One region of the Sphingomonas sp. GW821-FHT10F11 genome, then DNA from elsewhere that is predicted to be linked to it. Evidence: predicted binding sites of a transcription regulator. Region 1 holds the regulator's gene; each other region holds the start of a gene.
What was found. The regulator LexA, encoded in region 1, represses DNA repair genes until DNA is damaged. The targets are predictions, from matches to a motif close to GTTCCNCNCTTGTTCT.

Region 1 (7,493 bases):
CGCGCGGCATTGGCCGCCACAGTGGCGCGACCTTCTTCGGGGGTCTTGGCGTTGAGCACCGGGCCTGAGACGTAGAGCCGCGCCATGCCGGGCCCGAACGGCGCGGTGCGCAGTTCGTCGCGCAGCTTCACCGTCTCCACCCCGTCATCGCCCAGGCTGTAGACGGTGGTGACGCCGTAGCGGGCATAAAGCGCGAGCTGGTCGACCAGCTGGGTACGTGCCGGGACCGCCGATTTGGCGTCGAAGAACAGATGACCGTGCGCGTTGACGATGCCGGGCATGATCGTCTTGCCGGTCACCTCGATGCGCGTCGCGCCGGCCGGAATCGCGGTGCGCCCCTTCGCGCCGACCGCGGCGATCTTGCCGTCGGTCACCACCACGACGCCATCGATGATCGGCGCCCTGCCAGTGCCGTCGATCACCCGCGCGCCGGTGAAGGCGATCGTCTCCCCCTGGACGGGCGCGATCGCCAACAGCGACAATGCCCAGAGACCAAGCCAGCTCAGCAACCGCATGCTCTTGCCCTTTTCCAGCGAAAGCCGGAGCATAGCATCGCGACCGCGCTTGGATAGCGCGGGTTCAGTCGTCTCCACCGCCGAGCCGGCGCTTGCGTTCCAGGATGCGCACCGCGCCGAAGATCACGAAGAGCACGACGGGGATCAGCGCCACCACCTGGAAGGAGCGCGTCGCGGCATAGGCCAGCACGTCGTTCAGCACCGGCCCCGGCTGAAGCGCGGCAAAGGCGGCCTCGCCCCCCGCCCGTTCCAGCTTGGCCTTGTCGTAGATCGCGCCGAGCTTCGGCAGCACCAGCTGGATCGCCATCGCGCCGGCAAAGCCGACCAGCCCGATCGTCCAGGGCCCGCCGCGCGGATAGCGATGCGACACCGCCGCCAGCATGGTCGGCCACATGAAGGCAACGCCCACCGCCCACACCGTCGCCGCGACCAGGGCCGTCACCGGCGACGAGGCCACGCTCAGCAGATACAGGCCCAACGCCGCCGGCACCGTGCACAGCCACAACAGCCCCATGTCGGAAACGCGGTGCGACAGGACGCCGGCGAAATGCCGCATCACGAACATGATCGCCGAGACATAGACGAGCAGCAATATGCCCTTCATGCCCACCGTATGGGTCAGCGCGACATCGACCCAGGATCCCGGCGCCAGCTCGGCCGACGCCGTCAGGAACATGATCGCGAAGAAGATCCAGAAGGTCGGCCGCTTGAACGGCACCGCGATCATCTCGCCGAAACCGACACCCAGCGCCGCGCTTTCGGTCTTCGGGAATTTCTGGGTGAGCGTCCACAGGCCGAAGGCGATGCCCGGCATCATGATCAGCGCGATGTCCCAGCGCCAGTCGAGCCCGATCTGCCCCACGCCGATGCTCGCCAGCCCGCCGACCACGATACCGGCCGGCCACCAGGCGTGCAGCACGTTGAGCCGGTGGGTCTTGTCAGCCGGATAGAGCGCCGCGGTCATCGGGTTGATCGAGGCCTCGGTGCAGCCCCAGCCTACCCCGGTCAGCGCCATGCCGAGGGTGACGAGCGTCCCGATGCCTGCCCCGCTGCCCATGCTCGGCGCCAGCACCATCAGCAACGATCCGCCGACAAAGCTGCACGCCGCCAGCAGCAGCACGCGCTTCGCCCCGATCACGTCGAGGAACGGGCTCAGCACCAGCAGCGAAAAGGCGAAGCCGCTGAACGCGGCGCCGAGCGCACCGCCGATCATCCTGCCCGAATTGGCCGGGTCGATCGGATCGAACACTGCCTGGCGGATCGCATCCGACGCGGCCGTGCGCATCGAAAAGGCGACCGCTGCGGTGAACAGCGCCAGCACGCAAATCCAGAACAGGGCAGTACGATTATAGGCGTCAGGCGCCGGTGCTTCCGTCATACATCTTCCCCCGTGACATGGCCCGTGGCCATGCGAAGCACCCTGCCGACTTGGTTGCGGCCGATCTGCTACCGAAGCGATTGCTATAACACTCGTTTCGAAGATGGTAGCGGTAACTGACGTGCCTGCCGTCTCGACCCCCGGCGCCCCGCCGGATAGGGAGGCCGGATGATCTCCGTCACCGAAGCCCAGGCCCGCCTGTTCGCGCTCGCCCCTCCGATCGAAGCGGAGACGGTGCCGTTGCGCGACGCCGCAGGCCGCTGGGCCGCCCGGGACGTGGTCGCGGCGCGGACCCAGCCCGCCAGCGACCTCTCGGCGATGGACGGCTATGCCATCAGCTTCGCCGACCTGCCCGGCCCCTTCGCCCTGGTCGGCGAGAGCGCCGCCGGCCGGCCCTTTACCGGCAGCATCGGTGCGATGGAGACGGCGCGTATCTTCACCGGCGCCGCCATGCCCGCCGGCGCCGATACCGTGCTTGTCCAGGAAGAGGCACGGCAGGAGGGCGGCCTGATCCTGCTCGCCGGCGAAGGACCCGCCGTCAGGGGCAGGAACGTCCGTCGCAAGGGCCTGGACTTCTCCAGCGGCGACTTGCTCATCCCCCAAGGCACGCGGCTCACCCCGGCGCGGATCGCCGTGGCGGCGACTGGCGGGCATGGCGCCCTCCCCGTCACCCGCCGTCTGCGCGTCGCCATCGTCGCGACCGGCGACGAGCTGGTCGCACCCGGCGCCGCGCTGACCGAAGCGACGCTGCCCGAATCCAACGGCGCGATGCTTGCCGCCCTGCTCGCCGACCTGCCGGTCAAGGTGATCGATCTCGGCATCCTGCCCGACCGGCTCGAGACCATCACCACGGCCTTCGCTTCGGTCGATGCCGACATCCTCGTCACCACCGGCGGCGCCTCGGTCGGCGATCACGACCTGGTCCGCCCCGCGCTCGAGGCAGCCGGCGGCAGCATCGACTTCTGGCGGATCGCACTCCGCCCGGGCAAGCCGATGATGGCGGGCCGGCTGGGCGCCGCGGTGGTGCTCGGCCTGCCGGGCAACCCGGTCTCGGCCTTCGTTACTGCCTTCCTCTTCCTCCGCCCGCTGATCGCAACCATGGCCGGGGCGCTCGATCCGCTGCCTCGCGCTGCCACCGCGATCCTCGGCGAAGACCTGCCGGCGAACGATCACCGCCAGGACTATCTCCGCGCCACGACCCGTAACGGCCATGTCTTCGCGGCACACACGCAGGACAGCTCGATGCTCCTGACCCTCGCGCGCGCCGACTGCCTGATCGTCCGAGCGCCCCACGCCCCGGCGCTCGGCGCGGGAGAAGTGGTGGAAATCCTTCCATTCGCTTGACACGGCGGCGGAACATTGCATAAACGTTCCCAGTCTGTTCCGACGGAGGAATTGGGATGCTTACCCGCAAGCAGCACGAGCTGATCTGCTTCATTAACGACCGGCTCGAGGCGAGCGGCGTTTCGCCCTCGTTCGAGGAAATGAAGGAGGCGCTCGACCTCAAGTCCAAATCGGGTGTGCACCGCCTGATCAGCGCGCTGGAGGAACGCAAGTTCATCCGCCGCCTGCCCAACCGCGCCCGCGCGCTCGAGGTGCTGCGCATGCCGGAGCGGCCCGAGGCAGTGCGCAAGGGCGCTGCTGCGGTCGCCGCACCGACCGGCAATGTGAAGAAAATCCCCGAGCCCGCGAACGACGTGATCGAGATCCCGCTGCACGGCCGAATCGCGGCCGGTGTGCCGATCGAGGCGTTCGAGGGGCAGTCGATGCTCGCGGTGCCCGCCGCGCTACTCGGCGGCGGCGAGCATTATGCGCTCGAAGTCTCGGGTGACTCGATGGTCGATGCCGGTATTCTCGACGGCGACTATGCGCTGATCCGGCGCGCCGACACCGCGCGCGACGGGGAGATCGTCGTGGCGCTGATCGAGGAGAGCGAGGCGACGCTCAAATATTTCCGCCGGGAGGGCGCGATGATCCGCCTCGATCCGGCGAACCGCGCGTACGATCCCCAGCGTTATTCTCCCGATCAGGTGCGCGTGCAGGGTAAGCTCGCCGGCCTGCTCCGCCGCTACGTCTGACCGCTACCGGCGCCGCCACCCGCCAGGGGTGGCGGTCGCCCGGCTGGAGCACGGTGACGACATGGCCGGTGCGCAACGTCACCGCGACCCCGCCGGTCCTGGCCAGCATGTCGCGGTCGAGCTTTAGCCAGCGCGGGCGGCATCCGCCCGGTAGCCAGCGCTCGCTGACGACGATATCGGCGGTGGCGCAGGCTGCGATCAGTTCGTCCGCAGGCACGAGATAGGCGCTCCGCGTCGCGAGGATCCGCCAGGTCCGCTCGCCCGTTCTCTGCTCGACCAGGCAAAGATCGCGGCTGCACCGGGCCTCTGGCTGGTCGGACAGGAACAAGGGTTCGCCGTCCACCCCGCTATTCTCCGCGAGCATGTCCGATGTGTAATCGCCGACCCGTTCGCGCAACAGCGCCAGCCCACCGCGTGCCGTGCGGATCGCGACATGCCGCCCGTCGCCGGTGACGAGCAGATCGGGCGTCGGCGTCGACAGTGCCCAGGCCGCCCCCATCGCAAACGGTACCGCGCCGAGCCGTCGCCAGCGCGTCCGCCACAAGGCGACCCATAGCCCACCGAACGCCATCAGCCCAAACGCACCGCCCGGCATCGCCGGCAGTGCCGCGACCGATCCGGGGATGCTCGCGGTGGCATGCGCGATCCACAACAACAGATCGAGCGACCGCGCCGTCAGCCACCACAAGGGCGCACCGATCCCGGCCAGGTCGAACAACAGCGCCAGCGCCTCGAGCGGCATCACGATGAACGTGGTCAGTGGGATCGCCACGATATTGGCGACCGCGCCATAGATGCCCGCCTTGTGGAAGTGGAACAAAGCGATCGGGATCAGCGACAGTTCGACGACTACGCCGGTCAGCAGCAGCGACAGCAGAGTCCGCCCCAGCTTCTGCCACCATCGCTGTTCGCGCGGCGCAAACCACGCCTTCACCTGCGGATGTTCGTGCAGCGCGACGATCGCCGCAACCGCCGCGAAAGAGAGCTGGAAGCTCGGCCCGGCCAGCGCTTCGGGGAAGAGCAACAGCACGATGAAGGCGCCGGCTGCCACCAGCCGCAGGGTGATCGCCTCCCGCCCCATCGCCATCGCGATCAGCACCAGCAAGGCCGCGACGCAAGACCGGATCGTCGGCACCTCGGCGCCGGTCAGCCAGGTATAGCCGATCGCCGCCACCGCACCCGCTCCTGCAGCGATGAGCGGCAAGCGGAAGCGCAGCGCCAGCCAGGGGCTGAGCGCAAGCAGCCGCAACACCAGCAGCATCACCGCGCCGACCACCGCGGTGATGTGCAGTCCGCTGACCGACAGGAGATGCGCGAGCCCCGATCGCCGCATCGCCTCGGCATCCTCTTCGGAGATGCCGCCCTGATCTCCGGTGGCGAGCGCCGCCGCGATCGCTCCGCCACCGCCCGGCGCGCTCGCCTGGATGTGTTTCGACAGCCGTTCGCGCAGGCCAGCGCCACTCGACACGCCCGGGCTGACGATGGTGACCGGCCCGAATCCGCGTCCGGTGGCGCCGATCCCGTCGAACCACGCCACGCGGGCATAGTCGTACGCCCCGGGTACCGCCGGCTGAGGCGGCGGCATCAGCCGGGCGCCGAGCCGGATCGTCGCGCCCCGCGACAGCCCCGCCGGCACATCCGCCTCGGCCAGGTTGACGCGGACATGTTGCGGCAGGGTCGGCAGCGGCCGCGTATCCCTGCGTCCCGGACGCGCAGGCACCGCTACCACTCGAACCGGCGCCAGCCGCAGCCGTACCAGATCGCGCGACGGCAGCGGTTCGACCCGCTCCACGCGCGCTTCAAAGGTTGCGATCACGGGCCTGGCCAGCACCTGCCCGTCCGAACTCTCCGCCCGCCACCAGATCAACGCCAGTCCCGCTGCGGCGAGCAGTGAGCCCACCGCCACCACGCGCCCGGCCCGCCCACCGCGGGCAATGGCGATCGCAAACAACGCCACCCCGGCCAGCGCAGACAGGACCGTCCACCACCAGCCAGGATCGGGCAGCACGAACCACGCGGCGATGCCCGCCCCAAACGACACCGGCACCCACAGGAAAAGCTGATCGCGCTCCGCCTCGAGCCACAGCTCGATCGCGGCCTTCGCCTTGCGCAACCGGTCGCCCGCCACGATTTGAAGCCACGGGGGTCGCGTGCTAGGGGCCTCGGCGGCTGTACTGGCCATCGATTTTCAAGTCTGGGAGCAAGCGCGTTTGGGCGCAAGGTCTGATACCGCGGCGGCCGATACCGGCACGCCCGACACGTCCGCAGTGGTGACGCGCTTCGCGCCGTCGCCTACCGGTTATCTGCATATTGGCGGCGCCCGCACGGCGCTGTTCAACTGGCTGTTCGCGCGCCATCACGGCGGCAAGTTCCTGCTGCGCATCGAGGATACCGATCGCGCCCGCTCGACCCAGCCGGCGATCGACGCGATCCTCAGCTCGATGACCTGGCTCGGCCTCGATTGGGACGGCGACACCGTTTACCAGTTCGAGCGCGCGAAGCGTCACGCCGAAGTCGCCTATCAGATGGTCGAGCAGGGCAATGCCTATCGATGCTACGCCACGCCCGACGAGCTGACCGCGCTGCGCGAGAGCCAGAAGGCCGCCGGCAAGCCGATGCGATACGACGGCCGCTGGCGCGATCGCTCGCCCGCAGAGGCGCCCGAGGGTGCGCCCTTCGTCGTCCGGCTGAAGGCGCCGAAGGAGGGCGCGACGACCATCGTCGACCGGGTCCAGGGTTCGGTCACCGTGCAGAATGAGGAGATCGACGATCTCGTCCTGCTGCGGTCGGACGGCACGCCGACCTATATGCTCGCGGTCGTGGTCGACGATCACGACATGGGCGTGACTCACGTCATCCGCGGCGACGACCATCTCAACAACGCGTTCCGCCAGCTGCCGATCATCAAGGCGATGGGCTGGCCCGAACCGGTCTACGCGCATATCCCGATGATCCATGGCAGCGATGGCGGGAAACTGTCGAAGCGCCACGGCGCGGTCGGCGTTGAATATTACCGCGATGAGCTCGGTATCCTGCCCGAGGCGCTGAGCAATTATCTGCTCCGCCTCGGTTGGGGTCACGGCGATGACGAGATCATCAGCCGCGAGCAGGCGACCGAGTGGTTCGATCTGGCCGATGTCGGGAAATCACCAAGCAGGTTCGATCTGAAGAAACTGGAGAACCTGAACGGTCATTATATCCGCAGCGCAAACAATGCGCGGCTGGCCGAGCTGGTGATCCCGCGACTCGGTTTCGAAATCACCGAATCGCAGGCTGAATTGCTTCAGCGCAGCATGGAGTCGTTGAAGCCCCGCGCAGCCAATCTCAACGAGCTTACGTCCGGGACGGCCTTTCTCTTTCGCACTCGCCCACTGGAAATGGACGGCGATGCAGCATCGCTCGTCTCCGGCGATGCACCTGCGCTGCTGGCGCGCCTGCATGCCGCTCTTGACGCGGTTGCCAACTGGGATGCAGAGGCTCTCGAAGACGCGGTCCGCCGGGTCGCGGACGATGCGGGGGTGA
Region 2 (7,493 bases), on a different contig from region 1:
TATATCCCTGCCAATTCTTCAGGTGCAGTTAGCTCCGCACAATTTTGCTCTGTTCGGTATAATTCAAAGTTCTATCATATTTATTTACGTAAGCCTATATGTCACAAGGATATGGGAGTCTGTTTCGGATTTACCCACAATATTTCCGAATGGCACCAGAGTGCCCGAGGCGATCTCGCCTTGGTCGGTCCTCGCGCCAGTATGGATACACCTCCGAGTGATATCTGAACACAGAGGGTTTAAATTACCCAGCGGATATTGGGTTCAGTTTGCATTCTCAATTATCTCTCACTGGCTTTTAACGCCTATAACTATATCGATAATCATGCTTTCTTTATGGGAGGCAGACACGCAAATTCGTGTCCCATCTTCCATAGCGCTCATTCTGAGTTTGCTCATATCTTCTTTTTTTTATTACTCAGGAGTAAGAATTCTTAAGGCGAATGAGACACTACACGACGATAAGCGACAATCTAAATTCAAAACAATCCTAGAGAAGTCAGCGATGCGTTTCTTCTTTCTACGATACCGCCAGTTGAGAGGGCGGTAACTCACGTATCAAGCTACTCCGCCGCCACCCGCTCCCTACCGCGCTCCAGCAGCGGCGCCAGATACTGCCCGGTAAACGACCCCTTGGTCTTCGCCACCTTCTCCGGCGTGCCCTCGGCAACGATCTCGCCACCCTTCACGCCACCCTCGGGCCCGAGGTCGAGCACCCAGTCGGCGGTCTTGATGACATCCAGATTGTGCTCGATCACCACGACCGTATTGCCCTGGTCGACCAGCGCGTGGAGCACTTCGAGCAGTTTGCGCACGTCCTCGAAATGCAGGCCCGTGGTGGGCTCGTCGAGGATGTAGAGGGTCTGGCCGGTCGCTCTCCGTGACAGCTCCTTGGCCAGCTTCACGCGTTGCGCTTCGCCGCCCGACAGGGTCGTCGCCTGCTGGCCGACCTTGACGTAACCGAGGCCGACTTCGGCCAGCATCGCCATCTTGTCGCGGATCGGGGGCACGGCCTTGAAGAATTCGACCGCGTCCTCGACCGTCATGTCGAGCACGTCGGCGATGCTCTTGCCCTTGAACTTCACCTCGAGCGTCTCGCGGTTGTAGCGGGCGCCGTGGCACACGTCGCACGTCACATAGACGTCGGGCAGGAAGTGCATCTCGATCTTGAGCAGGCCGTCGCCCTGGCACGCCTCGCAGCGGCCGCCCTTGACGTTGAAGCTGAACCGGCCGGGCTTGTAGCCGCGCGCGGCGCTTTCGGGCAGGCCGGCGAACCAGTCGCGGATCTGGGTGAAGGCGCCGGTATAGGTCGCCGGGTTGGAGCGCGGGGTACGGCCGATCGGCGACTGATCGATGTCGATCACCTTGTCGAGATATTGCAGGCCGCTGATCTTCTCATGCTTGCCGGCGAGCACGCGCGCGCCGTTGAGCTGGCGCGCGGCGGCGGCATAGAGCGTGTCGATGGTGAAGCTCGACTTGCCCGAGCCCGACACGCCGGTGATGCAGGTGAAGGTGCCGAGCGGCAGGCTGGCCGTGACGCCGCGCAGATTGTTGGCGGTGGCGTTGTGGACGGTGATCTTCTTGCCATTGCCCTTGCGCCGCACGTCCGGCACCGCCACTTCGCGCCGGCCGGAGAGATAGTCGGCGGTGATGCTGTCCTCGCACGCCAGCACCTGATCGAGCGTGCCGTGCGCGACGATCTCGCCGCCATGGACGCCAGCGCCGGGGCCCATGTCGATGACGTAATCGGCGGTGCGGATCGCGTCCTCGTCATGCTCGACCACCAGCACGGTATTGCCGAGATCGCGCAGGCGCCGGAGCGTCTTCAGGAGCATGTCGTTGTCGCGCTGGTGCAGGCCGATGCTCGGCTCGTCGAGCACATAGAGCACGCCCGACAGGCCCGAGCCGATTTGCGAGGCGAGGCGGATGCGCTGGCTCTCGCCGCCCGAGAGCGTGCCCGAGGTGCGATCCAGGTTGAGATAATCCAGGCCGACATTGTTGAGGAAGCCGAGCCGTTCGAGGATCTCCTTCAGGATGCGTTCGGCGATGGCGTTCTGCTGACTGGTCAGTTCCGACGGGATGGCGGTGAACCAGGCGAGCGCATCGACCACCGAGAGGCGGGTGACCGAGGAGATGTCGCGCATGCCGAGCTTGACCGCCAGCGCCTCGGGCTTGAGGCGCGCGCCGTGGCAGACCTCGCACGCGGCGCTGCTCTGATACTTCGACAGCTCCTCGCGCATCCAGGCGCTTTCGGTCTGGAGCATGCGGCGGTTGAGGTTGCCGATGACGCCCTCGAACGGTTTGCGCACATCGTAGGACTTCTTGCCGTCGACGAAGGTCAGGGTGACGGGCTTGCCGCCGGTGCCGTGGAGGATGATCAGCTTCACTTCGCCGGGGAGATCCTCCCACGGGGTTTCCAGGCTGAAGCCGAATTCGCGCGCGAGGCTGCCGAGGACCTGCATGTAATAGGGCGATGGCGGGTTGGATTTCGCCCAGGGGACGATCGCGCCTTTCTTGATGGAGAGCGCGTGGTTGGGGACGACGAGTTCCTCGTCGAACAGCAGCTTCTCGCCGAGGCCGTCGCAGGCCGGGCAGGCGCCTTGCGGGGCGTTGAAGGAGAAGAGGCGCGGCTCGATCTCGGCGATGGTGAAGCCGGAGACCGGGCAAGCGAATTTTTCGGAGAAGACGATGCGGTTGGCGGGGATGCCGGTGTTCTTCATCTTGCCTTCGGGGACGAAGGTTTGGGGGGCTTCGCGGACTGCGTTGCCGCTCCCCTCCCCCGCCTGCAACGCCTCGACCGTCGTGTCGACCAGATCCACATAGGCCAGCCCTTCGGCCAGCTTCAGCGCGGTCTCGAAGCTGTCCGCCAGGCGGGTCGACATGTCGGGGCCGACGACGAGGCGGTCGACCACGACTTCGATGTCGTGCTTGTATTTCTTGTCGAGCGCGGGGGCTTCGTCGATCTCGTACAGCTCGCCGTCGATGCGGACGCGGGTGAAGCCGGCCTTCTGCCACTCGGCCAGTTCCTTGCGATACTCGCCCTTGCGGCCGCGCACGACGGGGGCGAGCAGATAGAGGCGCGTGCCCTCGGGCAGGGCCATGACGCGGTCGACCATCTGGCTGACGGTCTGCGCCGCGATCGGCAGGCCGGTCTCGGGCGAATAGGGGATGCCGACGCGCGCCCATAACAGGCGCATATAGTCGTACACTTCGGTGACGGTCGCGACCGTGGAGCGCGGGTTGCGGCTGGTGGTCTTCTGCTCGATCGAGATGGCGGGCGACAGGCCCTCGATATGATCGACATCGGGCTTCTGCATCAGCTCGAGGAACTGGCGCGCATAGGCCGAGAGCGACTCGACATAGCGGCGCTGGCCCTCGGCATAGATGGTGTCGAAGGCGAGGCTCGACTTGCCCGATCCGGACAGCCCGGTGATCACCGTGAGCGTGTCGCGCGGGATGTCGATCGAGACCTGCTTGAGGTTGTGCTCGCGCGCGCCGCGGACGGATATGTGGGTCAGCATAGGCCACTCTGTTCCAGATTTGTTCTTGAGATAAAGGAGGCCGCGCGGGAGGTCAACGCGTGAAGCGCGGATGTGGGGTGGGCGGCGCGCGAGGGCAAGTCCGGGGATTCGTTGCGGGGGCGTGATGGCCGTCACGCATGGGGACAGGGCGTTCATGTCATTCGGCCTTCTCCATCGAACAAGGAGGCGGATATGGCGAGATTGCACGTCAAGACGGAGCCGAGCGACGGCGCCACGATCATCGCGATCGCGATCGACGGCAATGTCGTCGCGGTCCCGGGCCGGGGCACCGGCGAGGCGGATATCAACGTCGAGGGATCATGCGGCGACGGATCGAACCACACCTTGCTCTACACCTTCTTCGGCAAGGCGGGCGAGACGCTGGCGGTAACGGTGACCTGTGGCGCCACCGAGGTCTGCAAACTGAAAAAGGCCGAAGTCAGCCAAGCCGGCGAGCCGCACTGCACCGGCTGGAAGAAGTTCACGCTATGAGCGCGTGTCCAGGATATCGCGTGGTGCCCCCGCTGGCGGTCGCGCTGCTTCTGGCGCCCTGGGCGGCGAGCGCGCAGGAGGCCGGGCCGACCGATCGCTTCGGCGGCATTTCCGCCCAGCAGATCGAAGTCACCGCCGGAACCGGCGACGATTCCGCGTCTATCGGCCTTCAACTGTCGGGCGAGCGGAAGCTCCGCGACGGCAAGGCGAATACCATCACGGCCTATTTCGAGCAGTTCAGCATGATCGTATCGACGCCGTTCGACGGCAAGAACGATGCGGCGCCGGCGACGCTGGACGGGCTCGCCAATGGCACGAAGCTGACGCTGCGCTGGGGGCAGTTCGGCGGTTCCGCCCGGCTCGATATCTCGGCCGACGCCGAGCACATCTTCGAAGAGGCGCAGGCGATCTGCCGCGGCAAGGCGGGCGACCGTTTCATCAGGAGCAGCGCCGACCTTGGCCCAAACCCCGCCCCCGAACAGCGGACCGCAGTGGAAAAGGCGCGCGACGACGAGATCAAGGAATGCAACAATCCGGAGAACGGCTCGGAATCCTTGATCGTCACCCATCTTCCGGGGAAGCTCGGGGCGTATCACGAGGCCCAACTGCCGGGCGATTCCTTCGACTGGGGCTTTGAAACGGCGGTCGGATACAAGAAGTTCGACTATGTCGATCCCACGACGCTCGCCGCGCATGATGCCCGGAAGGCGCAGTTCAGCGCGAAGGGCTATTATACCCGCTATCTGCGCGGCTCCAGCACGGCGATCAGCGCATCGGTCGGCTATGAGCGGGCATACGAGGCCGCGGAAGAGGAGATACTCTGCCCGGTGAGTACCGGCACGACGCCGGTCACCTGCACATCGGCATCGCCGGCCGCACCGACGCTCGATGAGGGCGTGCTCGTGGCGCTCGGGCTCAGGCACCGGTTCAGGCACGGGGATGGCACGATCGCCCCGATCGCGATCGCGCCCCAGGTGACCTGGGACGCGCTGGACAATGTGGTCGGGGTGGATGTGCCGCTCTATTTCCTCAGCCACGGCGACGCCGGCCTCAAGGGAGGCGTTCGCGCCGGATGGCGATCGGACACCAAGAAGGTATCGTTCGGCGTGTTCATTGGCAGCGGTTTCAACCTGCTGAAATGACGGCGATCGAAATGAACGCGACGGGGCGTCCGCATGAGGCGGACGCCCATCCCCCTCAAAGCCCGTCCGAACTGCGCCTCCCCGCCCGCGCGGCGCCGCTCGCGGCGAGCAGGCGAAGGCACGTCATTTCGCGGGGGCCAGGAAGCCGTGGACCATCGCGACGGTCGCGCCGGGATTCTCCTCCATGATCCAGTGGCCCGAGCCCGGGATCACGCCTTCGGTGACATTGTCGGCACCGCCGCGCATCACCACCGCCATGGTCAGGCCGAAGCTCTTCTCGCCGCCAAGCGCGAGGACCGGCATCTTCAGCTTGCCGTTGGCCGCCAGCAGCGCGCGGTTGTCGATCGCGTCCTGGTCGAACGCGGCGAACTGGGCGAAGCCGGAATGCATCGCGCCGGGCATGGCGTAGAGTTCGGCATAATGCTGGCGCGAGGCTTCGGTGAAATGCCTGGGGTCGGCGGAGAAGTCGTTCCAGAAGCGTTCGAGATAGATACGCTCGCGCCCCGCGACGAGCCGCTCCATATCGGGCCCGCCGAAACGGAAATGCCAGAGCAGCGGGTTCTTCAGGATCTCCTCCCAGGGGCCGACGCCGGGGACCGGTGCATCGATCAGCACGAAGCGGCCGACGCGATCGGGATGAAGCGCGGCGAAGGCGAAGCCGACCATGTTGCCGATATCATGCGTGACGAGGTCGGCCTTGGCGATCTTCAGCCGGTCGAGCACGCCGAGTATGTCGCCGGCCTGGGTCTTCTTGTCGAAGCCGGTCGCGGGTTTGGAGGACAGGCCGAGGCCGCGCAGATCGGGCACGATCACGGTGTGGTCGCGCATCAGGTCGGCGGCCATCGGCGCCCACATGTCGCCGGTTTCGCCATAGCCGTGGATCAGCACGACGGCGGGGCCTTTGCCTCCGATACGGACGTGGATGGTCGCGCCATCCGTCGCGATCTCCTCGGTATGGAAGGCCGCCGGATAGGGCGGCACCTGGGCGGTAGCGGGCGCGGCCATGATCAGGGCGGCGCCGGCGAGCATCAAGGAACGAAGCATCGTAAATTCCCCTGTTGGGGCGCCACCGGGGCGCCCGTCTTGCTCCGGAAAATGATCGCTATCCGTTGTTCGGACTAGTAGGATTATCCTGAATCTAGTGTCCGGGATTTCCGAACGATGATGAAGATGGACGGGCTCGCCGCCTTCACCGCGATCACCGAGGCGGGATCGATCAGCGCGGCGGCGCGGCGGCTGGGCTTCGCCAAGTCGGTGGTGAGCGAAAGGCTGACCGAACTGGAACGCACGCTCGGCACAAGGCTGATCCAGCGCACCACGCGCAAGCTGACCCTGACCGAGGACGGCCAGACCTTCCTGCCGCGCGCGCAGCAGATCCTGTACCAGGCGCGCGAGGCGGCGGCGGAGATGGCGCAGCGGCGCGGCACGCTGGCCGGGCCGCTCCGGGTGTCGGGACCGGTCGGGTTCGGCATCCTGCATCTTGGGCCGGCGCTGAACCATTTCCTGCGCGATCATCCCGATATCGACCTGACGCTCGAGCTGGACGACGGCTTCGTCGATGCGGCAGCGAGCGGATTCGACGCAGTGATCCGCCACGGACCGGTCGGCGACACGCGACTGGTGGCGAAGCGGCTGGCGACGACGCGGCGCGTGCTAGTCGCCTCGCCCGCCTATCTGGCGGACAAGGGCAAGCCGGCGACCCTGGCGGAGCTGGCCGGGCATTGCGGCATTCTCTACGCCAATCGCGATGCGGACTGGCGCTTCGCCGGGGCGGACGGCTGGACGGTGCTGCGGCCGCGCGCGGCGCTTCGCGTGAACAACGGCCTGGTCATGCGCGATGCGGCGCTGGCCGGGCTCGGCATCACCCTGTTGCCGACCTTCTTCGTGCATGAGCAGCTGGCGCGCGGCGCGCTGGTGGAAGTGGATATCGGGCTGAAGGCCGAGGGCGCCGAGCTGTTCCTTGCCTATCCGCGCGATCGCAGCGCCTCGACCAAGATCGCCGCGCTGACCGCAAGCCTCAGGCGAAGCTTCGGCGATCCGCCTTATTGGGATCGGGCATAGCGACCCCGGGCTATCGGAGTCGCGGTTCGCCGATACCACCGATACGGTGCCAAAAAGCGACCGTTCGGTTCGGCGAAGGCGTATTCTGCGCAGGCCTGGGCGATCGGCGGCAATGGAGGAGGAACAGGTGGACCTGACACGTGCTGAACCGGGGCCATGGCGGCGCGGGCGCAAGGCCGTCGCGGTCGCGGCGATGCTGACCTGCCTCAGCGGATGCATCAACACCGCCTATCGCGACTCGGTCGGCCAGTTCGGGACGCTGACCAAGGCATCGGTC
Region 3 (7,493 bases), 1.0 Mb from region 1:
GCAGCTCTGCAAGCACTGGCAGCACAACCTGACCGTGGAATTCACGCCGGAGCACGGTACCGTGGTCTTCCCGAAGGACGCGCGCGGCGCCGACTATCCCGGCGACGGGCTGGCAACCTTTGATGCCCACCCCGACGCGATCGACGTCAGGATCGACGCAACCTCGCCTGAGCAGCTCGAAGGCCTCAAGGGCGCTGTCGCACGCCATCTCGACCGCTTCGCCTTCCGCGAAGCGCCGCTGCCCTTCGACTGGAAGCACGCCAGCTAGAGTCGTTCCGACCAAACCTAACCGTCATGCCGGACTTGTTCCGGCATCCACGGTGCCGCACATCCATCGGCATGGTTTGCGGCGCCGTGGACCCCGGAACAAGTCCGGGGTGACGCGTCGATTTGGTCACACTCGACTATCAAATGGGCGCCCGGCAAATGGGCGCCTGGCCGCCCCGGCCGATGACGATCCGACTATTTCCCCCGCCGCTCCAGCACCGCCAGATAGGTGTCGAGCACCGCCTGGTTGATCGTTTCCCAGCGATAGCCCGCGGCCTTGGCATGTCCCGCCTCGCCGGCCGCGTGGCGGAAGGCGTCATCCTCGCAGAAGCGCTGCAACGCGTCGGCATAGCCCTGGATGTCGGTCGGATCGACGATCAACCCGGTGACGCCGTCATCGATCAGCCCGACCGCGCCCGATGCCCGTGCCGCGACCACCGGCACCTTCGCCGCCATCGCCTCGAGGGTGACGTTGCCGAAGGTCTCGGTCACGCTCGGGTTGAAGAACACGTCCATCGAGGCGACCGCGCGGCCCAGATCATCGCCCGACTGGAATCCGGCGAACACCGCGTCGGGGATCTCCTGCGCGAACCAGTCCCGCGCCGGGCCTTCGCCCACCACCAGCGTCTTGTGCCGCACGCCCCGCGCGTCGAGTGCGTGCATCGCCTCGGCAAACACGTCGAGGCCCTTTTCCTTCACCAGCCGGCCGAGGAAACCGACCGCGATCTCATCGTCCGCGATGCCGAGGCCGCGTCGCCATTCCATGTCGCGGCGGCCGGGATTGAACCGGTCGTGGTTCACCCCGCGCGACCAGCGCGAGATATGCGCCGTTACGCCCCAGTCGCGCAGGATCTCGCCCATCATCTGGCTCGGCGCGAGCACCTCGTCGACGCGCGAATAGAATTTGCGCTGGGCATTGATGATGATCGGCTCGAGGAAGCCGATGCCGTAATAGCGGACATAGGTCTCGAACCGCGTATGATAGGACGCGACCGAGGCGATGTGGTTCTTCTCGGCATAACGCACCGCGGCGTGGCCGAGCCAGTCGGGTGCCGAGACATGGATCAGGTTCGGCGCGAAGGCGTCGACATCAGCCCGCGTCTTCGCCGGCATGCCTCGGGCTAGCTTGTATTCCGCGCGGCCGGCGGGAAGCTTGAGCGAGGGCACGCTGACCAGGTCGCCGGTTGGGGCGAAGGCGGGGCGGCGGCTGGTCGGGGAATAGACGCGCACCGTCGCCCCCTGTTTCAGCAAATGGCCGACGAGAAGATTGAGCGCCTGGTTCGCGCCGTCGCGTGTATAATTATAGTTGCCGCTGAACAGCGCGACGCGGAGGTCTTTCGCTTGCATTGCGGGCGCATATACCTGCCGGAGCGAAACGCCAATCTCTGCGCTGGGCAGGCCAGGTTAAATTCCGTTCATGCAGGGAGGTGAATCGCGGCTTCGGGCCCCCTACGTTCAGGCGCGAAGGAGACCTACATGACCGATCTGTCCGATTTCCCGATCACCAAACGCTGGCCTGCGCAGCATCCCGACCGCATCCAGCTCTATTCGCTGCCGACGCCGAACGGCGTGAAGGTGTCGATCATGCTCGAGGAAACCGGGCTGCCCTATGAGCCGCATCTCGTCGATTTCGCCACCAACGATCAGAAATCGCCCGAATTCGTCTCGCTCAACCCGAACGGCAAGATACCGGCGATGATCGATCCCGACGGGCCGGGCGGCAAACCGCTTGGCCTGTTCGAAAGCGGCGCGATCCTGCTCTATCTCGCCGGCAAGACGGGCAAGTTCATCCCCTCCAATCCCACCGGCCGCTGGGAGGCGACCCAGTGGGTGATGTTCCAGATGGGAGGCGTCGGGCCGATGTTCGGCCAACTCGGCTTCTTCAACAAATTCGCCGGCAAGGCCTGGGAGGACAAGCGCCCGCTCGGTCGCTACGTCGACGAATCGAAGCGCCTGCTCGGTGTGATGGACGGTGCGCTGGCCGGCAAGGACTGGTTCCTCGGCGACGACTATACCATCGCGGACATTTCGATGCTCGGCTGGGTGCGCAATCTGATCGGCTTCTACGAGGCACGCGAGCTGGTCGGCTTCGACGACTTCAAGAATGTCGCCGCCTGGCTCGAGCGCGGCCTTGCGCGGCCAGCGGTACAGCGCGGCCTCACCATCCCCGCAAAACCGGCCTGATCGACGCCCAAGCCTGACCCATCGCGTCACCCCGGACTTGCTTCCGGGGTCCCCCGTCCCGCACATTCATCGGCCTTGAGGCTGGTGGAACGGTGGATGCCGGAACTAGTCCGGCATGACGAGGTGAAGGTGCGGGAAAAGTTTGTTCCCCTCTCGTTCCTCTTCCGCTAAGGCATCGCACATGGCGAAACCTCAGAAACGCTATGTCTGCCAGGCCTGCGGATCGGTCGCGAACCGCTGGGCGGGCCAGTGCGCCGATTGTGCGGAATGGAATACGCTGGTCGAGGAGGTCGGCGGCACCGTCACGCCGTTCCAGGCCAAGCATAACCTCCAGTCGGGCGGCCGCTCGGTGACGATGGTCGGCCTCGACGCCGATATCGCGCTGCCCGAACGCATGGAGAGCGGTATCGCCGAACTCGATCGCGCGCTCGGCGGCGGCTTCGTCGAAGGATCGGCGACCCTGATCGGCGGCGATCCGGGCATCGGCAAATCGACCCTGCTGCTCCAGGCGGCGGCCAAGATGGCGCTGGCCGGGCTGCCCGTCGCCTATGTCTCTGGCGAGGAGGCAGCCGATCAGGTGAGGTTGCGCGCCCGCCGCCTCGGGCTCGGCAACGCGCCGGTGCAGCTCGCTGCGGCGACCTCCACCCGGGATATCCTGACGACGCTGGGGCAGGGCAAGGCACCCGCGCTGCTGGTGATCGATTCGATCCAGACCATGCATTCGGACCTGATCGAGGGCGCCCCCGGCACGGTCAGCCAGGTCCGCGCCTCGGCGCAGGAACTGATCCGCTTTGCCAAGGAACGCGGCACGGCCGTGGTGCTGGTCGGCCATGTCACCAAGGACGGCAGCATCGCCGGCCCGCGCGTGCTCGAACATATGGTCGACACGGTGCTCAGCTTCGAAGGCGAGCGGAGCCACCAATACCGCATCCTCCGTGCGATCAAGAACCGCTTCGGCGGCACTGACGAGATCGGCGTGTTCGCGATGGTGGCGGAAGGGCTGGCCGAGATTTCCAACCCGAGCGCTCTGTTCCTGACGCAGCGCGACGAGGGCGTGACTGGCACGACCGTCTTCCCCGCGCTCGAGGGTACGCGCCCCGTGCTGGTCGAGATCCAGGCGCTGGTCGTCCGCCTCGCCAGCGGCGCCACGCCGCGGCGTGCGGTGGTCGGCTGGGATTCGGGCCGGCTGGCGATGGTGCTCGCCGTTCTGGAGGCGCGGTGCGGCCTCAGCTTCTCGTCCTGCGAAGTCTATCTCAACATTGCCGGCGGCTACCGCGTGCAGGATCCGGCAGCCGATCTGGCGGTGGCCGCGGCGCTCGTCTCCGCGCTGTCCGAGCGCCCGGTGCCGCCGGACGCCGTCGCCTTTGGCGAGATCGCATTGTCGGGTGAGATCAGGCCCGTCGCGCACGGCGCGCTACGGCTCAAGGAATCGGGCAAGCTCGGGTTCGAGCGCGCCCTGGTGCCGGCGGCGATCACCAACGAGAAGACACCGCTCAAGCTGTCGGGATTCCGCACGCTCGGTCAGTTCGTTGACCATATGCTGGGGCGCGGCTAGCGGTCGCGTCAAGCGCTCCCCACCTTCCGTTCGTGTCGAGTAGGGGTCGAGCTTGTCGAGAACCCGTATCGAGACACATGTTCCTCGATACGCCATCTCGGCGGGCTCGATGGCACTCGGAACGAACGGTGGGTAACAAGGCTGAGATATGGGACTGACCGCACTCGACATCCTCGTACTGATCGCGGTCGGCGGGGCCGCCATCCTCGGCCTGATGCGCGGCTTCGTGACCGAGATACTCTCGCTGTTCGCCTGGGTCGCGATCGTCTTCGCGCTCAAGCTGTTCCACAGCCCGCTCACCCAGGCGCTGTCGGGATCGGTCGGCACGGTCACCGGCGCTGCGGTGCTGTCCTTCGCGATCATCGCGGGCATCACCTATTTCGCCGGACGCGCGGTCGCCAACGCGCTGGGATCGCGCACCCGCGATTCGATCATGGGCCCGGTCGATCGCGCGCTCGGCTTCGGCTTCGGGGCGGTGAAGGGCCTGATCCTCGCCAGCCTCGGCTTCCTGCTCGTCGCGCTGATGACCGATACGGTGCGCGGCGGCCCGACTCACCGCCCCGAATGGTTGACCTCGGCCCGGACCTATCCGCTGCTCAACACGACCAGCGCGAGCATCGCCGATTTCGTCGACCGCCGGCGCAAGGGCAAACCCGTGTTCGGCGCCGCGGACAACGCCACCGAAGCCGCGAATGTCAGCGAGGCTCGGCCATGAACGCCCCGCTCTACAATGCCGAAATCCTGCGCCTCGCCGCGACCATCCCGCATCACGATCGGTTGACCGATCCGATGGGCAGCTCGGAAAAGCGTTCGCCCGTCTGCGGCAGCCGCGTGACCGTCGACGTGAATGTCGACGATCAGGGACGGGTGAGCGAGGTCGGCCTCATGGTGCGTGCCTGTGCTCTCGGCCAGGCGTCCTCATCGCTGATGGGCGCCAGCGTGATCGGTAAATCGCCTGAGGAACTTGCCATTGCGCGCGATGCGCTGACGGCATGGCTGGCAGGCGAGGGGCCCTTGCCCGACTGGCCCGGCTTCGAACTGTTCACCCCTGCGCTGCCGCACAGCGCCCGCCATGCCTCGATCCGCCTGGCGTTCGAGGCCGCCGCCGAGGCTGCCGAGATAGCGCGCGCGCGGCTCGACGCATGAGTGAATCCCTGCTCTTCGATGCGGTGATCCTGCTCGGCTTCGGGCTCGTCTTCGTGCTGATCTTCCGGCGGTTCGGGCTCGGCGCGACTCTGGGCTATCTCGTCGCCGGCGCCTTGGTCGGGCCGCAGGCGCTCGGTCTCGTCGGCGGTGCCGAATCGAAGATCGGCGTCGCCGAACTCGGCATCACACTCCTCCTGTTCATCGTCGGGCTCGAGCTCAATCCACAACGGCTCTGGCAGCTGAAGAAGGAGATTTTCGGGCTCGGCCTGATGCAGGTCGTGCTGTGCGGTATGGCGGTATCGCTGGTGGTGTGGCTGATCACGCAATCCTCGCTCGCCGCCGCGCTGGCGCTTGGCCTGCCGCTTGCTCTGTCCTCGACCGCGCAGGTGCTGCCAATGCTGCAATCGGCCGGCCGCTTGCGCACTCCGTTCGGCGAGCGCGCCTTCTCGATCCTGCTGTTCCAGGACCTGTCGATCGTCCCGCTGATCACCATCGTCGCGGTGATGTCACGCAACCCGGCCGACGCCGCGGGGCCGCCGGGCTGGCAGCTCTTCCTCTACACCGTCATCGCAGTCGCCGGGTTGGTGCTGCTCGGGCGCTATGCGCTGCGTCCCTTGTTCCGCATCATCGGCAATATGGGCGAGCGCGAGATGTTCGTATTTGCCGGCCTGTTCACCGTCATCGCCGCAGCGGCGATCATGGAGGCGCTGCACCTGTCGACCGCGCTCGGCGCGTTCGTCGCGGGCGTCATGCTCGCGGACAGCCCGTACCGGCACGAGCTCGAGGCGGACGTCGAGCCGTTCCGTTCGATCCTGCTCGGCCTGTTCTTCCTCGCGGTCGGCATGATGCTCGATCTCCACGCCATCGCCGAACGGCCGTTCTTCGTGGTCGGCATGGCGCTGGCGCTGATCGTCACCAAGCTGGTGATCATCATGGGCATCGGCCTGCTCTTCAAGATGACCTGGCGTGGCGCGCTCGCGCTCGGCCTGCTGCTCAGCCAGGGCGGCGAGTTCGGCTTCGTGCTGTTCGCCCAGGCGCAGAACGCGATGCTGATCGCGCCCGAGGCGGCCAGCCTGTTCGGCGCGGTCGTCACGCTTTCCATGGCGACCACGCCGTTCCTGATGAAGGCGACCCAGCGCATTCGCACCGAGCCGGAGACTGACGGTGGCACGCGCGAAGGGCCGATGTCGGACGGGGCGAACGCGCTGATCGTGGGTTATGGGCGCTTCGGGCAGACAGTCGGCCAGATGCTGATCGCGCAGGGCGTACCGGTCACCCTGATCGACACCGATATCGAGATGATCGACGTGGCCGGCAGTTTCGGTGCGAAGGTCTATTATGGCGATGGCACCAGGCTGGACATGCTGCGCCAGGCGGGCGGCGGCGATGCGGAGCTGATCCTGTTCTGCACCGATGGCGATCAGATAACGTCTGAGATGGTCGAGGCAGTGCACGAGGCCTTCCCCAAAGCGGCGATCTTCGTGCGCGCCTATGACCGGCGCTCGCTGATCAAGCTCAAGGGCGCGCCGGTGCGCGGCGTGGTGCGCGAAGTGCTCGAATCGGCGATCAAGATGGCGCGCATGGCGCTGTCGAGCCTTGGCGTCGAGGATGAGGAGATCGCCCGCACCGAGGACATGTATCGCGCCCGCGACAAGGAGCGGCTCAAGGCTCAGGTCGAGGCAGGCGACGTTCGCGCCGCGGTAGACAAGGTCATCACCCAGCCATTGCGCGGCACGGAAGACGCCGGATGAAGAACCGGTCGCTCGCCGCGCGGATCGGTTTCGCCCTGGCGGGCTGGAAGACCGCATGGGTGCGTGAGCGGAGTTTCCGGACCCAGGCATGGTGCGCGCTGCTCGCCTTTGTCGCCCTGTTCATGCTGCAGCCGCCGCCGATCTGGTGGGCTTTCGTCGTGCTCGTCTGCGCCTTGGTGCTCGCGCTCGAGCTGATCAACAGCGCGCTCGAGGCGCTGATCGACCTGCTCCATCCGGAGGTGCACCCCGAGATCAAGGTCATCAAGGACATGCTGGCCGGCGCCGTGCTGGCGATCAGCTGCGCGGCATTGTTCGGGGCGGTCGCTTTGGGAGCCGCCTTTGTCTGGGCGCAATTGCTCTCGCTGGAGAGTTGAAGGAACCGTCATGAACCCGATCGCCCTCCTTGCCGCGCTGTCCGGCGCACTTGCCGTCGCGGCCGGCGCGTTCGGCGCCCATGGCGCGAGCGGGGCGGCGGCCGACTGGCTCAAGACCGGCGCGCAATATCAACTGCTCCACGCCATCGCCGCGCTCGCGATATTGCGGCTCGACGCCAAGGGCCCGGCAATCCTGTTCCTCGCCGGTGGGGCGCT
Region 4 (7,493 bases), on a different contig from region 1:
GAGCGGGACGACCGGATCGAGCGGTTCGCCGAGCCGGCCCGTCGCCTGATCGATCCGAGCGACCAGCCCGGCGCCGAAGCGCCGCGCGAGCGGGGCGCGGGGCATGGCCATGAGCTGCCCGATCGAGTCGACGCCGAGTCGCCTGAGCAGCTCGACCGCGGTCGGCTCGATGCGGAGCGCCGGCACCGGCAGCGGAGCGAGCGCATCGACATGCCCGGCCTTGGGGCAGATCAGGACCGGGTGGCGGCCGCCGGTGGCATAGCGTGCCAGCGCCCAGGCAGCGCCGACCGTATCGGCCACCGCGATCCGCGTGGTGAAGCCGAGCCGGGCCAGCAGTTTCAGGATGCGCCGTGCCATCGCTTCCTCGCCGCCGAACAGATGCGCGGTGCCGGTAATGTCGATGAACAGCCCGTCCGCCTCTCGCCCAGCCCCGGAGAGCGCGACGATCGGCGACCAGTGCAGCGCGGCGGTGATGGCGAGGCGGGTCAGCTCGGCGCGATCGCCTTCGGGGTCGGCAGGCCGGATATCGAGGTCCGGTACTTGCGCCCGTGCCTGAGTCACCGCCATGCCGGCCCGGATGCCGAGCAGATGCGCGGCATGGCTGGTCGCGGCGACGAGGATTTTGCTGCCCTCGCGGATGGAGGTGATGAGGGGGACTTCCAATTCCTCCCCGGAACGGGGAGGGGGACCGGCGCAGCTGGTGGAGGGGCTGGCTTGGCGAGACCGTGCCGCGCTCAGCGTCGGGTCGAATTGTCCCCCGGACAATTCTCGAACCTGCGGGGCAGGTTCGCCCCGACACTCCCCACCACCGCGCAAGCGCGGTCCCCCTCCCCGTTCCGGGGAGGAACCAGGTGACCCATCGTCTCCCCGCAGCCTTGGCAGCGTCGGCCCTTCCTCCCCCCGCGCCCAGCGCGCGCCGGGACGCCAGCCGCCGTCGCGCGGGGCTGTGCGGATATCGACGATCGGTTGTGCCGGCGTGCGCGCTTCAGGCGGCGCGGCGGCGCGTTCCGCCCGCCGCAGCCGGTCGATCGGCCAGTCGGGCAGGTAGAGCGAGGCGACCCGTTTCATCGCATGCCTCCATCGTCCATTTATGGGGTTCGCCGCCGCGCTGACGGACCAGTTCGATCCGCCAGCGCGGGCAACCGACGCCTTCGACCGGGAGCGGAGTCGAAGGCGCGGCGGCGATTCTCCAGCGCGTTACCGCGGCTGACGGCACGGCGAGCGGATTGCCGCCCTCGCGCGCATGACGTTTGAGCAGCAGCGCGATCGTCTTGCCGCCCTCCGCCGCGAGCTGCAGCCGGCGGGTATTGGCCATCGACGCGCTCTTCACCTCGCCGATCACCGCGCCCAGCCCGCGATGCCGCAGCCCTTCCTCCATTAGCGCGAGCAGCTCGGCATCGTCCGTTGCCTCGGCATAAAGAATCCGCTCGGGCGCGAGCCCCGCCTGGTAGAGCCCCGGCGCGAACAGATCCCGTCGCCGCACCACCCACAGCACCGGTCCCCAGGCGCGCGCGGCGATACCGGCCATGAACAGGGTCGCGGCGGCATCGTCGCCCATGCCTGGGCTCGCCGCGGCGATCTCATGCAGCGCGCCGAGCGTGAGGCCGCCCGTCGCCAGCCGCGAATCGATCGCACCGATGCCGAAGGGCAGCACCGGCCGCCGGCGCAGCCCATCCCCCTCGATCGCGCGAAGCGTTTCGCGTAAGGCGGAAAGGGCGACGGCAGACGACAAATACACGACTCGCTGAATGAGTATGTTCCTATTTTGTTCCGGTTGGCGCAACGAGTCAATCGGGGAGTCGAGCCTTCGCCCGGACGGCCGCCCCCACCGGCCCTCTTTCGCTTCCCCCATCGCCATGCAACACCGGGGCGATGTTCCATCGTGCCCTGCTGTTCGTGCTGCTCTGCCTGGCCGGTTCCGTCGCAACGGCGCAGGGTTCCATCCCGGTACAGCGTGTCGAGATCGTCAGGACTTATCCGCACGACCCCGCGATCTTCACCGAAGGCCTCTTCTATCGCGACGGCGCGCTCTACGAGAGTTCGGGACTGCGCGGCCGATCGTCGCTGCGCCGGGTCCGGATCGAGGATGGCCGGACGGAAATTCAGACATGGCTGCCTGGCGCGGTGTTCGGCGAGGGCATTGTCGACTGGGGCGACGAGATCATCGGCGTCACCTGGCGCAACGGCGCCGGATATCGCTGGGACGCGCGGACGCTCGGGCTGCGCTCCGGCTTCGACTATGATGGCGAGGGCTGGGGGCTGACCCATGACAGCGAGTCGCTGATCCTGAGCGACGGCTCCCCCCTATTGCGCTTCCTCGATCCGGCGACTTTCCAGGAACGGCGGCGGATTCGCGTCACCGCCGGCGGAAGGCCGGTCCCCCTGCTCAACGAACTCGAATGGGTCGACGGGGAAATCTACGCCAATGTCTGGAAGACCAATCGCATCGCGCGGATCGATCCGGCGACGGGCGACGTGAAGGCGTGGATCGACCTGGCCAATGTCGATCGGCTCGGCGGCGGGCAGGACAGCGAGGATGTGCTGAACGGCATTGCCTGGGACCCGGCCGGCAAGCGCCTGTTCGTTACCGGAAAACGCTGGTCGAAATTGTTCGAAATTCGCCTGTTGCCGCCGGATCAGGCGGTGCGGGTTGCGAAAACCCGATAGTGGTCGAGCGCGAGGCCCATGGCGGCGTCACGAACAGCAGTGCCGGCACCGGCGTCCGGGCCGCGGCATGCAGCGCGACCATCGACCCACAATCGCCCGCCCGGCCTGCATTTTTGCACGTGAAGCCTGAAGGGTGGGCATATGTGGCTTTTCCCGCGGGAAACGTCCGGTGGCAGAGTGGTCAGCCCGTCGTCACGATCGGTACGGCGGGCCCCTCGCCAAGCGCTTTGAAATTTTATAACAAGGCCCGAACGGCGACTCCGTGCGTTGGCCTCATGCAAACGCGCGAAACGCGCACTGATTGGAGAGAGCATGGCAAGCGACAGTCCGCGCGCCAATTTACAGCCATTGTCGCTCTATGTGCCGGAACCCAAGTTCCGCCCCGGCGATACGGTCGATTTCACTGAGGTTGCGATCCCCGCGGCCGGCGACGCCCGCAGGCCCGATACCGCCGACCGCGCCGAGACCTTCATCGATCTTGCCTATGAGCTGGTCCGCGTGCTCGACGACGAGGGCAATGCCGTCGGCCCGTGGAACCCGCGCCTGTCGCCCGATACGCTGCGCGCGATGCTCCGCTCGATGGTGCTGGTTCGCGCCTTCGACGAGCGCATGTTCCGCGCCCAGCGCCAGGGCAAGACCAGCTTCTACATGAAGTGCCTCGGCGAGGAGGCGGTCGCTGTCTCCGCCGCCTTCGCACTCGATTATGAGGACATGTGCTTCCCGTCCTACCGCCAGCAGGGCCTGCTCATCGCGCGCGGCTGGTCGATGGTCGACATGATGAACCAGATCTACTCGAACAAGGGCGATCGGCTTCAGGGCAAGCAGCTGCCGATCATGTATTCGGTCAAGGAAGCCGGCTTCTTCTCCATCTCCGGCAATCTCGCCACGCAATATCCCCAGGCCGTGGGGTGGGCGATGGCCTCGGCAGCGAAGGGCGACACGCGCATCGCCGCTACCTGGTGCGGCGAGGGCTCGACCGCCGAGGGTGATTTCCACTCCGCCTGCACCTTCGCCAGCGTCTACCGTGCGCCAGTGATCTTCAACGTCGTCAACAACCAATGGGCGATTTCGAGCTTCTCGGGCTTCGCCGGCGCTGAATCGACCACCTTCGCGGCGCGCGCGATCGGCTATGGCATTGCTGGTCTCAGGGTCGACGGTAACGACGCTCTCGCCGTCTATGCCGCGACCGCCTGGGCCGCCGAGCGGGCCCGGACCAACCAGGGCCCAACCCTGATCGAGCATTTCACCTACCGAGCCGAAGGCCATTCCACCTCGGATGATCCCGGCCAGTATCGCTCGGCCGGCGAGCCCACGGCCTGGCCGCTCGGCGATCCGATCAAGCGGCTGAAGGATCACCTGATCCATATCGGCGAATGGGACGAGGATCGCCACGCCGCGCAGGACCTTGCGCTCGCGGAAGAGGTGAAGCGCGCGCAGAAGGAAGCCGAACAGAACGGCATCCTCGGCCACGGCCTCCACCAGCCGCTGGACACGCTGTTCGACGGCGTGTTCGAGGAGATGCCCTGGCATCTGAGGGAACAACAGGCGCAGATGCTGGCGGAAGAAACCGCCTCGGGCCGGCCATGGGCACGCAAGTCATGAGCGACATCACCGATCCCGCCGACATCATCGCCCCTGAGGGTAACGAAGACGGCACCGCCCGCATGAACATGATCCAGGCGATCAACTCCGCCATGGACGTGATGATGGCCCGCGATCCCGACGTGATCGTGATGGGCGAGGATGTCGGCTATTTCGGTGGCGTGTTCCGTGCGACCGCCGGCCTCCAGGCGAAATACGGCAAACAGCGCGTGTTCGACACGCCGATCACGGAATGCGGCATCATCGGCGTCGCGGTCGGCATGGGTGCCTATGGCCTGCGCCCGGTGCCGGAGATCCAGTTCGCCGATTACATCTATCCCGCGCTCGACCAGCTCGTGTCGGAGGCGGCGCGGCTGCGTTACCGCTCGGCGGGCGAGTTCACCTCGCCGATCACGGTGCGCTCGCCGTTCGGCGGCGGCATCTTCGGCGGCCAGACGCACAGCCAGTCGCCCGAGGGCATCTTCACCCATGTCTCCGGCGTGAAGACGGTGATCCCGTCGACCCCGTACGACGCCAAGGGCCTGCTCATCGCGGCGATCGAGGACAATGATCCGACGATCTTCTTCGAACCCAAGCGCATCTATAACGGTCCGTTCGACGGCCATTGGGACAAGCCGACCAGGAACTGGTCGCAGCATCCCGCGGGCGAGGTTCCGACCGGCTATTACAAGATCGAGCTGGGCAAGGCGAAGATCGTGCGCGCCGGCGAGGCACTGACGATCCTGGCGTACGGCACCATGGTCCATGTCTGCCTTGCGGTGGTCGAAGAGGCCGGCGTCGATGCCGAGATCATCGATCTGCGCACCCTGGTGCCGCTCGATATCGAGGCGATCGAGACGTCGGTGAAGAAGACCGGGCGCTGCATGATCGTGCACGAGGCGACCCGCACCAGCGGCTTCGGCGCCGAGCTGTCGGCGCTCGTCCAGGAACGCTGCTTCTACCATCTCGAAGCGCCGATCGAGCGCGTGACCGGCTTCGACACCCCCTATCCGCACAGTCTGGAATGGGCCTATTTCCCGGGGCCAGTCCGCATCGGCGAAGCGCTGAAGAAAGTGATGAAGGACTGACATGGCACGTTTCACGTTCAAGCTTCCCGACATCGGGGAAGGCATCTCCGAAGCGGAGATCGTCGCGTGGCACGTGGCCGTGGGCGACCGCGTCGAGGAGGACCAGGGCCTCGCCGACATGATGACCGACAAGGCGACGGTGGAGATGGAATCCCCGGTCGCCGGCGTCGTGGTCGAGCTGGCCGGCGAGGTCGGCGACCAGGTGTCGATCGGCGCGGCTTTGGTGGTGATCGAGACCGATGCCGCCGAGGATGCGATCGAACCGTCGCCCGAGACGGTGGCCGATGTCGCCCCAGGCGATCTGCCTGAGGAAGAAACCAGGGCCGAGGAAGTCGAAGAGCAGATCGAAGCGGAAACGCCGGGTGCCGAGGCAATCGAATCCCCCCAGCCGTTCGTTTCGAGCGACGTCGAGAAACCCGCCCCGGCACCTGAGCCTGTCGTCGGATCCGCGCCGCAGGCGAGCGCTCATGTCCTCGCTTCCCCCGCCGTCCGCGCCCGTGCGGCCGACCTCGGCATCGACCTCGCCAGCGTAAAGTCGGAAGGCGACCGCATCCGCCACGCCGATCTTGACGCCTTCCTGCGCTACGGCTCGGGCCAGGGCTATCATGCCCCGCACGCCAGCCGCGCCCGCGCGGACGAGCCGATCAAGGTCATCGGCATGCGCCGCCGCATCGCCGAGAATATGGCCGCCTCGAAGCGCGCCATCCCGCACTTCACCTATGTCGACGAGATCGACGTCACCGCGCTCGAGGACATGCGCGCCGATCTCAACGCCAATCGCGGCGGCCGGCCCAAGCTGACCATGCTGCCGCTGATGATCGTCGCGATCTGCAAGTCGATCCCCGACTTCCCGATGATCAACGCGCGCTATGACGACGAGGCCGGCGTGGTGACGCGCCATGGCTCGATCCATCTCGGCATGGCGACTCAGACGCCCGCGGGCCTGATGGTCCCGGTGATCCGCGACGCGCAGGACCTCAATGTCTGGCAGCTCGCCAGCGAGATCGGTCGCCTCGCCGAGGCAGCCCGCACTGGCAAGGCGAAGAGCGAGGAGCTCAGCGGCTCCACTCTCACCATCACCTCGCTCGGCCCGCTCGGCGGCATCGCGACGACGCCGGTGATCAACCGGCCCGAAGTCGCGATCATCGGCCCGAACAAGATCGTCGAGCGCCCCGTGTTCCGCGGCGACGATATCGTCCGCGCCAAGCTGATGAACCTCTCGATCAGCTGCGATCACCGCGTCGTCGACGGGTGGGACGCGGCAAGCTATGTCCAGGCGCTCAAGAAATATCTCGAGACGCCCGTGCTGCTCTTCGCCGACTGACGATGTCGAACCGCCTCGTCCCTGGATCGATCGAGGCGCAGCAGCGCACGCTTGCGATGGGCGTGGTGCTGGCCTTGCCGGTTGCGATCGGACTGTGGTTCTTCATCGACCGCTCCATGCCGTCGGTCCCCGGCATGGCGACCCAGACGGCGCGCTTCTTCTTCGCGCTCCACTGTGTCGGCATCGCCACCCTGCTCGCCCTGCTGCCGGGCATCGAAGCGGTCGCGCACGAACGGCTGGTGACGCCCGCGATCGATCCGCTGGCCGGCGCTGAATCGCCGCGGATGCGGGTCAACCAGCGCTATGTCCAGAATACGATCGAGCAGCTCTGGCTGTTCGTGCCGGGGTTGCTGATGCTCGCCGTCCAGGCGCGCGACGGCGGCTCGATGCGCGCGGTGGTCGCCTGCACCATCGTCTGGGTGCTGGCACGCTGGGTGTTCTGGATCGGTTATCTGCTCGGGCCCCGCTTCCGCTCGGCCGGGCTGATCGGGATGGTGCAGAGCATGATGGTGCTGCTCTATTGCGTCGGCCGCTTCGGCTATCTCTGGCTCGGCTGGTGGGGCGCCATCGCGCTGATCGCGCCCTTCGCCCTGGCCGAATTCTACATTGTCGGCATGTTGCGCTGGGAAAGCTGGCGGGCGCAGGACGCGGCCTGACGCGCTCGACCACATTCTCGCGGTGACAGCATCGCGCCAGCCCTTATTGTAATAGCCCCGAAATTCTGGCGCCGCCCGGCGTCGATCGGAGCATGGCATGAATCTCGGCTTTATCGGCACGGGCGCGATCAGCGCGGCGATCATACGCGGCCTTGGCCCCTCCTTCGGCGAGGGCGC

Region 2: the regulator LexA is predicted to act here: its motif matches at 3,532-3,547, upstream of uvrA (excinuclease ABC subunit UvrA).
Region 3: the regulator LexA is predicted to act here: its motif matches at 2,596-2,611, upstream of radA (DNA repair protein RadA).
Region 4: the regulator LexA is predicted to act here: its motif matches at 1,757-1,772, upstream of AC1RT8_RS23670 (ImuA family protein).

What each region holds. Positions count from the first base shown of each region.
Region 1 covers NZ_JBXASH010000001.1:1,063,757-1,071,249, forward strand. Annotated here, with positions in the region: gene AC1RT8_RS05240 (amidohydrolase family protein) at 1-548, opposite strand, end outside; gene AC1RT8_RS05245 (MFS transporter) at 580-1,893, opposite strand; gene AC1RT8_RS05250 (molybdopterin molybdotransferase MoeA) at 2,062-3,237, shown strand; gene lexA (transcriptional repressor LexA) at 3,294-3,971, shown strand; partial or broken gene AC1RT8_RS05260 (ComEC/Rec2 family competence protein) at 3,916-6,153, opposite strand; gene gltX (glutamate--tRNA ligase) at 6,182-7,493, shown strand, end outside.
Region 2 covers NZ_JBXASH010000002.1:348,591-356,083, reverse strand. Annotated here, with positions in the region: gene AC1RT8_RS07960 (pentapeptide repeat-containing protein) at 1-550, shown strand, start outside; gene uvrA (excinuclease ABC subunit UvrA) at 564-3,521, opposite strand; gene AC1RT8_RS07950 (hypothetical protein) at 3,714-4,013, shown strand; gene AC1RT8_RS07945 (hypothetical protein) at 4,034-5,155, shown strand; gene AC1RT8_RS07940 (alpha/beta fold hydrolase) at 5,279-6,199, opposite strand; gene AC1RT8_RS07935 (LysR family transcriptional regulator) at 6,317-7,216, shown strand; gene AC1RT8_RS07930 (hypothetical protein) at 7,344-7,493, shown strand, end outside.
Region 3 covers NZ_JBXASH010000001.1:40,332-47,824, forward strand. Annotated here, with positions in the region: gene AC1RT8_RS00215 (DUF2218 domain-containing protein) at 1-268, shown strand, start outside; gene AC1RT8_RS00220 (glycosyltransferase family 4 protein) at 463-1,614, opposite strand; gene AC1RT8_RS00225 (glutathione S-transferase family protein) at 1,744-2,451, shown strand; gene radA (DNA repair protein RadA) at 2,633-4,006, shown strand; gene AC1RT8_RS00235 (CvpA family protein) at 4,155-4,721, shown strand; gene AC1RT8_RS00240 (iron-sulfur cluster assembly scaffold protein) at 4,718-5,152, shown strand; gene AC1RT8_RS00245 (cation:proton antiporter domain-containing protein) at 5,149-6,903, shown strand; gene AC1RT8_RS00250 (diacylglycerol kinase) at 6,900-7,277, shown strand; gene AC1RT8_RS00255 (DUF423 domain-containing protein) at 7,288-7,493, shown strand, end outside.
Region 4 covers NZ_JBXASH010000013.1:36,242-43,734, reverse strand. Annotated here, with positions in the region: gene AC1RT8_RS23675 (DUF6504 family protein) at 1-663, opposite strand, end outside; gene AC1RT8_RS23670 (ImuA family protein) at 986-1,738, opposite strand; gene AC1RT8_RS23665 (glutaminyl-peptide cyclotransferase) at 1,873-2,667, shown strand; gene AC1RT8_RS23660 (3-methyl-2-oxobutanoate dehydrogenase (2-methylpropanoyl-transferring) subunit alpha) at 2,980-4,269, shown strand; gene AC1RT8_RS23655 (alpha-ketoacid dehydrogenase subunit beta) at 4,332-5,336, shown strand; gene AC1RT8_RS23650 (dihydrolipoamide acetyltransferase family protein) at 5,338-6,660, shown strand; gene AC1RT8_RS23645 (MAPEG family protein) at 6,663-7,316, shown strand; gene AC1RT8_RS23640 (pyrroline-5-carboxylate reductase) at 7,414-7,493, shown strand, end outside.